3 regions of the Glaciimonas sp. Gout2 genome follow, and region 1 is predicted to be linked to each of the others. Evidence: predicted binding sites of a transcription regulator. Region 1 holds the regulator's gene; each other region holds the start of a gene.
The links. The regulator HrcA, encoded in region 1, represses chaperone genes, less so after heat shock. The targets are predictions, from matches to a motif close to TTAGCACTCNNNNNNNNNGAGTGCTAA.
Positions count from the first base shown of each region.

Region 2: the regulator HrcA is predicted to act here: its motif matches at 1,435-1,461, upstream of QN379_RS00775 (co-chaperone GroES).
Region 3: the regulator HrcA is predicted to act here: its motif matches at 1,086-1,112, upstream of rpoH (RNA polymerase sigma factor RpoH).

Region 1 covers NZ_JASJXA010000010.1:15,773-18,048, reverse strand. The annotation lists gene QN379_RS09225 (HAD family hydrolase) at 1-596, shown strand, start outside; gene hrcA (heat-inducible transcriptional repressor HrcA) at 748-1,770, shown strand; gene fur (ferric iron uptake transcriptional regulator) at 1,898-2,276, opposite strand, start outside.
Region 2 covers NZ_JASJXA010000001.1:174,719-176,994, reverse strand. The annotation lists gene groL (chaperonin GroEL) at 1-921, opposite strand, end outside; gene QN379_RS00775 (co-chaperone GroES) at 1,018-1,311, opposite strand; gene QN379_RS00770 (DUF1345 domain-containing protein) at 1,699-2,276, shown strand, end outside.
Region 3 covers NZ_JASJXA010000001.1:317,729-320,004, reverse strand. The annotation lists gene rpoH (RNA polymerase sigma factor RpoH) at 116-1,015, opposite strand; gene QN379_RS01440 (GTPase) at 1,430-1,858, opposite strand; gene QN379_RS01435 (response regulator) at 1,865-2,276, opposite strand, start outside.

The sequences.
Region 1 (2,276 bases):
TCAACGCACCGGCCGTCTCGGAGGCATTTACGATCGCCAGTCTGCGGCAACGGCGTCAAGCGTTGAGTGCCACTAATGCCCTATTCAAAATTAATTTATCGGCTTTACGACACGCTGGACTGACTGAAGCATTTAATACTGTTGGCGAAGATATTAGCAAGATTGATGCCGCCATGGCGCTGTTTGCTGAGGCGCGTCATGCGGTGACGCCCTTTGACGACGTTCAACCGGTGCTATCTCGCTTAGGACAACACGTATTACTGGGTTCAGTGTCGAACGGATTTGCGGATCTGGAGAAAATCGGCCTGTCACAGCATTTCGCTATATCCATCGCCGCGCATAGCTTCGGCTGCGCTAAACCTGATCCCGCGATCTTCCATGCGGCGTGCCAAGCCCTTAATGTCAGACCCGAAGAAGCGGTCTATGTGGGTGACGATCCGCTTTTAGACGTGGTGGGCGCGCGTGAAGCTGGCTTGCGAAGCGTTTGGATTAATCGGTTTGACCGCGTATTGCCCGTTGGAATCGTAGCAGATGCTCAATGCGTCACGTTACATGAGCTTGAAACATGGCTGGAAGATCAATCCGCCAGCACGTAAAATCCCTCATAAAATCTCTTTTGATAGAGAAAATCCACGCCGACGAATAGGCGCGATTCGGCTTAACAGTGTATAAATACAATTATTAAGGGCCAGACACCTGTCAGACCTGGCTCATGGCAAATCACGCCAGCACTTACCAATAATCGCCATGCATCTTGATACTCGCGCTCAAACTCTTCTCAAAGCCCTCGTGGAACGCTACATCGCGGATGGGCAACCGGTAGGCTCGCGCGCACTCTCAAAAATTTCCGGGCTGGAATTATCTCCCGCGACCATACGCAATATCATGGCCGATCTGGAAGAAATGGGTTTTGTTGCGAGTCCGCATACCTCAGCGGGACGGGTACCAACGCCCCGCGGCTATCGTGTCTTTGTCGACACACTATTGACGGTCCAGCCGATTGACGAGGGCGTGCTCGAATCGAGAATGCAGGCAAGACTGCAAACTAACTCGCCGCAAAAGATCATCGCCAACGCTGCGCAAGTGTTGTCATCGCTCTCACAATTTGCAGGCGTGGTACTAACCCCAAGGCGTGAATCGGTGTTTCAGCAGATTGAATTTTTACGACTTTCTGAAAAACGTATTCTGCTCGTCATCGTCGGCCCTAGCGGCGATGTGCAAAATCGACTCTTGTTAACAGATGTCGACTACACCCCTTCACAGCTCGTACAAGCGGCCAATTTTATCAATCAAAACTACGGAGGCCATAGTATTGATGACGTTCGCTTACGCCTGCAAACCGAAGTTCGCCAGTTGCGGGATGATATGAATCGACTCATGTTGGCCGCAGTTGAGGCCGGTAGCGAGGCGATGACCGACGATGCTGACGAAGTTGTCATTTCAGGTGAGCGCAATCTACTCAGCGTGACTGACCTGTCATCGAGCATGAGTTCCTTACGTAAGCTGTTTGATATGTTTGAACAAAAAACCAATTTGATGCGACTGCTGGACATATCAGGCAAGGCCACCGGCGTTCAAATATTCATTGGCGGCGAATCACAACTGGTTCCAATGGAAGAGATGAGCGTCGTCACCGCACCTTATGAGGTGAACGGAAAAATCGTGGGCACGCTGGGTGTGATCGGTCCGACGCGCATGGCATATCAACGCGTGATACCGATTGTCGACATTACAGCAAAGCTGCTTTCCAATGCATTAAGCCAGAACTAGTCTGGCTTAATAACTATTTCGGATCACTAAGTCTCGCTCAGTAAGAAAAACAGCAAGCATCGTTTAATGCCTTACGATCCGAAGCTTTGGAACGCACAGCATTAATGCTACTCGGCGCATGACCCAATTACTTTTTTACGCAATTCCGGCAGTGACCGTACAGCGCCAAGGCGTGATCCGCAATCTCAAAGCCACGCTCTGTGGCGACGGCTTTCTGGCGAACCTCAATTTCTTCGTCGTAAAACTCTTCGACCAGACCGCAGGTCAGACACACCAGATGATCATGATGCGATCCTTCGTTTAGCTCAAAAACGGCCTTGCCGGTTTCAAAATGATTACGCTGCAACAAGCCAGCTTGCTCAAATTGGGTTAATACACGATACACAGTTGCCAAACCGACATCAAGATTCTCGGTAAGCAAAATTTTATAAACGTCTTCAGCGCTTAAATGTCGGACTTCACTATTTTGAAATATTTCCAAAATTTTGAGTCGGGGCAAAGTAGCT
Region 2 (2,276 bases), on a different contig from region 1:
CAGGCCGACTTCTTCAGCAATCACTTGACCACCGGTCAGGATAGCGATGTCTTCCAGCATTGCTTTACGACGATCACCAAAGCCTGGTGCTTTAACAGCAGCAGTTTTTAGGATGCCGCGGATGTTATTGACGACCAAAGTTGCCAGTGCTTCGCCTTCGACGTCTTCTGCAATGATCAGCAGCGGACGGCCCGACTTAGCGACTTGCTCCAATACCGGAAGAAGATCACGGATGTTAGAGATTTTTTTGTCGAACAACAGAACGTAAGGCTGTTCCAGAGCAACAACTTGTTTTTCTTGGTTGTTGATGAAATATGGTGACAAATAGCCACGGTCGAATTGCATACCTTCGACGATGTCTAGTTCGTTTTCCAGTGACTTACCATCTTCAACAGTGATAACGCCTTCTTTACCGACTTTGTCCATTGCCTTAGCAATGATTTCACCGATGTCGGTGTCGGAGTTAGCTGAAATCGAACCAACTTGTGCGATTTCTTTGCTAGTAGTCGTTGGCTTAGCCAATGCTTTGATTTCAGCAACGATGGCGACAACAGCTTTGTCGATACCGCGCTTCAGGTCAGTTGGGTTGAAACCGGCTGCAACATACTTGAAACCTTCGCGCACGATAGCTTGTGCTAACACGGTTGCAGTAGTAGTACCGTCACCAGCGTTATCTGAAGTCTTGGAAGCAACTTCTTTAACCAGTTGCGCGCCCATGTTTTCCAGCTTGTCTTTCAGTTCGATTTCTTTAGCAACTGAAACACCATCTTTAGTAACGGTAGGAGCACCGAAGCTACGCTCCAGAACCACGTTACGGCCTTTAGGGCCCAGAGTGACTTTAACTGCGTTGGCTAGAATATTGACGCCATTAACGATCTTGGCACGTGCATCATCACCAAAAATTACTTGCTTTGCTGCCATGTTGATTCTCCTGAATACGGTTGAATGTAGAGCGTAGAGATCGAAGCGGCCTTATTGCGAAAATTGCAATGGGCTTCGATCAATCTGAACTATGAATTACTTACCTTCGACGATAGCGAAGATGTCTTCTTCGCGCAAAATCAGTAGTTCCTGGCCATCGACCTTTACTACCTGACCTGCATATTTGCCGAAAAGAACGCGCTCACCGACTTTAACTGCCATCGGGCGAACTTTGCCGTCTTCCAGAATCTTGCCGTTACCAATAGCCAATACTTCACCTTGATCAGGCTTTTCGGCTGCTGCCTCTGGCAGAACAATACCTGATGCAGTTTTTGTTTCAACATCTAGACGCTTAACGACGAGGCGGTCATGCAAAGGACGAAGATCCATGTGTAACTCCTTCAAAATTCAACAAGTTATAATTTTTGCAGCAACATTGCAGCAACGACTGCACCGATTAGTTTGGCTTTTACAATGTGCCGCACAGAAAAAGTGACTAGGTCAGGGAGATTGTTAGCACTCTCACCTAACGAGTGCTAAGTATAGGGGTGGTTAGTTGATTTTTCAAGAGTGATGTTCTGTACTCTCTTTTTTATTTACCAAAGCCGCTACAATTAATCACAGGCGGCGATATTAATTTTTTGTCAATAAAAATACAAAGAGGTTTTGTTACAAGGGAATCTTGTCGTGAAAGCAGGGTTGCCGCTATGATGATCTGGCATGAACGTTTGGGCGTGGTCTCCAAATCTGCCACTTCTATTTTTAAGGTCTTAAAGAATGCGTATTCGTAATCTGGTTTTTCATACTCATCCACGTCTGGTGCTCGCTGTGATCTTTGGTGGCGTCATCTGGGCACTCTTGCCGAATGGGTCGACCATTACCCGTGGGCTCATCAGCTGGAACGCCGGTGTGTGGGGATATCTGATCGCCATCTGGTGGATGATGGTGAGAGCTGGATCGGCACAAGTTAAAAAGCGGGCCGCGATTGAGGACGAAAACGACAGTATGATCCTGATGTTGATTTGCATTGCGGCGATGGCCAGTATCGCCGCGGTCGTTTTTGGGTTGTCTCAGGCCAAGGACTTTTTGCCGGGGCCGAAGGAAGTCCGCTATCTATTTACTGGATTGACCGTTCTCGGATCGTGGTTTCTGGTTGGCACCATGTTCACCTTGCACTATGCGCGACTGTTTTATAGTTCTGGTATTGGACCGGCACCTTTACGGTTTCCTGAGGGCGAAGAAAACCCCGATTATTGGGATTTTCTCTATTTTTCGTTCACATTAGCGGTGGCAGTACAAACCTCGGATGTGAGCGTCATGACCCGCTCAATGCGTAAGACAGTATTAGTGCAATC
Region 3 (2,276 bases), on a different contig from region 1:
TATTTTGGTGATGCGTTTTAAATCATTGCTATAAACAAAAAGCGCCAGTCGGCGCTTTTTGTTTTTTTAGTGATTTAGTTAATTCAATTCAACTCAATCTTATTAATAAAATAAATTAAGAATAAGCCACTAAAGAACTTTTCATTTTCTTGAGTGCCACTGCTTCAATTTGACGAATGCGCTCGGCGGAAACACCGAATTCTTTTGCCAGTTCATGCAAGGTGGCACCAGAACCATCGTCATTCGCTAACCAGCGCGACTCCACAATGCGGCGTGAACGGTCATCCAATTTACCTAAAGCAGACTCAAGACCCTCTGATTGCATACGGTCGTATTGTTGGGCTTCCAGCACTTTGGTCGGCTCTTGCATATCGGATGACAAATAGGCGATAGGTGCAAATTTATCATCGTCGTCATCGGTTGGCGCTTCCAAAGCGATGTCACGACCGGTTAGTCGGGTTTCCATCTCAATGACTTCTTCGCGTTTTACGTTAAGCGTTTTTGCCAAGTCGTCAACTTGCGTCGGTGTCATCGCGTCGAGACCGATTTTATGGCTACGCAGATTGAAAAAGAGCTTTCGTTGTGCTTTGGTTGTGGCAACCTTAACCAGCCGCCAGTTTTTCAAGATGTATTCATGCATCTCGGCCTTGATCCAGTGCATCGCGTAGGACACCAGACGCACACCTTGATCAGGATCAAAACGCTTGACGGCTTTCATCAATCCGATGTTGCCTTCCTGGATCAGATCGGCGTGCGGTAAGCCATATCCCAAATATCCACGTGCAATAGAAACAACTAAACGAAGATGAGACAGTACGAGCTTTTGCGCGGCAGCCAGATCGTTATTTTCACGTAATTTTTGAGCCAGCGAAATTTCTTCGTCGTGAGTCAACATAGGCAGGCGGTTAACAGCCGAAATATAGGCGTCGATATTGCCTAAAGTACCCGAAAATCCAAGCGCTAAGGCGCCCGATTCGGCTGGGATTAACGCAGTCTGTACCGATGGATTTTTCATTGTTTCTCCTAGCTATCAGATGGAATTTTCTGCCAACAGGGTGTAAACCATACTGATTTGATCAGGTATTCTAGCACTCCCACTTGTAGAGTGCTAATCGATTTTATTAAATGGTGAGGATAGTTACTCACTATCAATAAAAGTTAATGATTTATACTTTTGAGCATGTTGGAGTGGCTTCATAGGGGGGAAGTTCGTCGCAACGATACTAAATAGTGTGACAGTGTGTAACGTGATTTTTTACGTAATAGATTGCGGATTAGATTCAAAACGGTACCAATAATCTTGGCGACGATGCCCCCGGTTTGGTGAAAGGCCTGGATAAGACCGCAAAGTGAGGGTGGTTGAGGATTAAGTCGACCGGGTAATGTCTGGAGAGTTTTCGATCGTGAGGGCTATTGGACGGATTGATATTTAAGTGGCGATATCGTCAGTCAGGGTGAGCCATTCGTCGTACGGGGAAGTGGAGAGCAAAGCGCGAATTTTATCGATGTGCGTGGCGTCCGCGATACTGATATAAAGCCGAGCAGGACGATCACGGAGCAAGCGATTCAGCGTTACCCGTAATGTAAGCAGGCCAATGCAACAAAGACAGCCAGGGGCGACACGTTTGATGTGAAGCGTGAAATGCGTTGGCTCCGGCGGTGATTTACCGTCTGGCAGGCCTTCGAGGATGACACCGATGATTCCTCGCATTTGCTGTAATGATGTTGCCTCGGTTTTGATCGACAACCAGACGGCACTTTCTCGTCTGGTTGCGGACGGGCCGGTTACCAGTGTAAGAAACGGTGGCAAAATCGATGACAGGATCGGTGGCACAAGGCATTGCGACGGAAGAGACAAATCGCTTTATCCGCCTTTTTTCGTTAATTTTCCCGGATCGACTCCCAATTGCTTGAGCTTTCGATACAAATGCGTGCGTTCAAGTCCAGTTTTTTCAGCCACGCGCGTCATGCTGCCACTTTCCCTAATTAAATGATACTCAAAGTAGGCGCGCTCGAATGCATCCCTTGCTTCACGCAATGGTAGACCAAACGAGGATGAAAACAGATTGTCTGACGTCAACATTGCCACGGGAAGTGGCGAGAGATGTGGCGTTTCCGCAGTCGACGCAGCACCAAAATTGTTGCCACTCACCAGATCAGGCATTTCATTGGAAATAACCGGTTGCGCAAACATGGTCGGCGCACGGGATGATTTAGGCCCTTGGGATAAGCCTTGTTGCACCGCTTTGAGCAGTTTCTGTAATGCAATTGGCTTT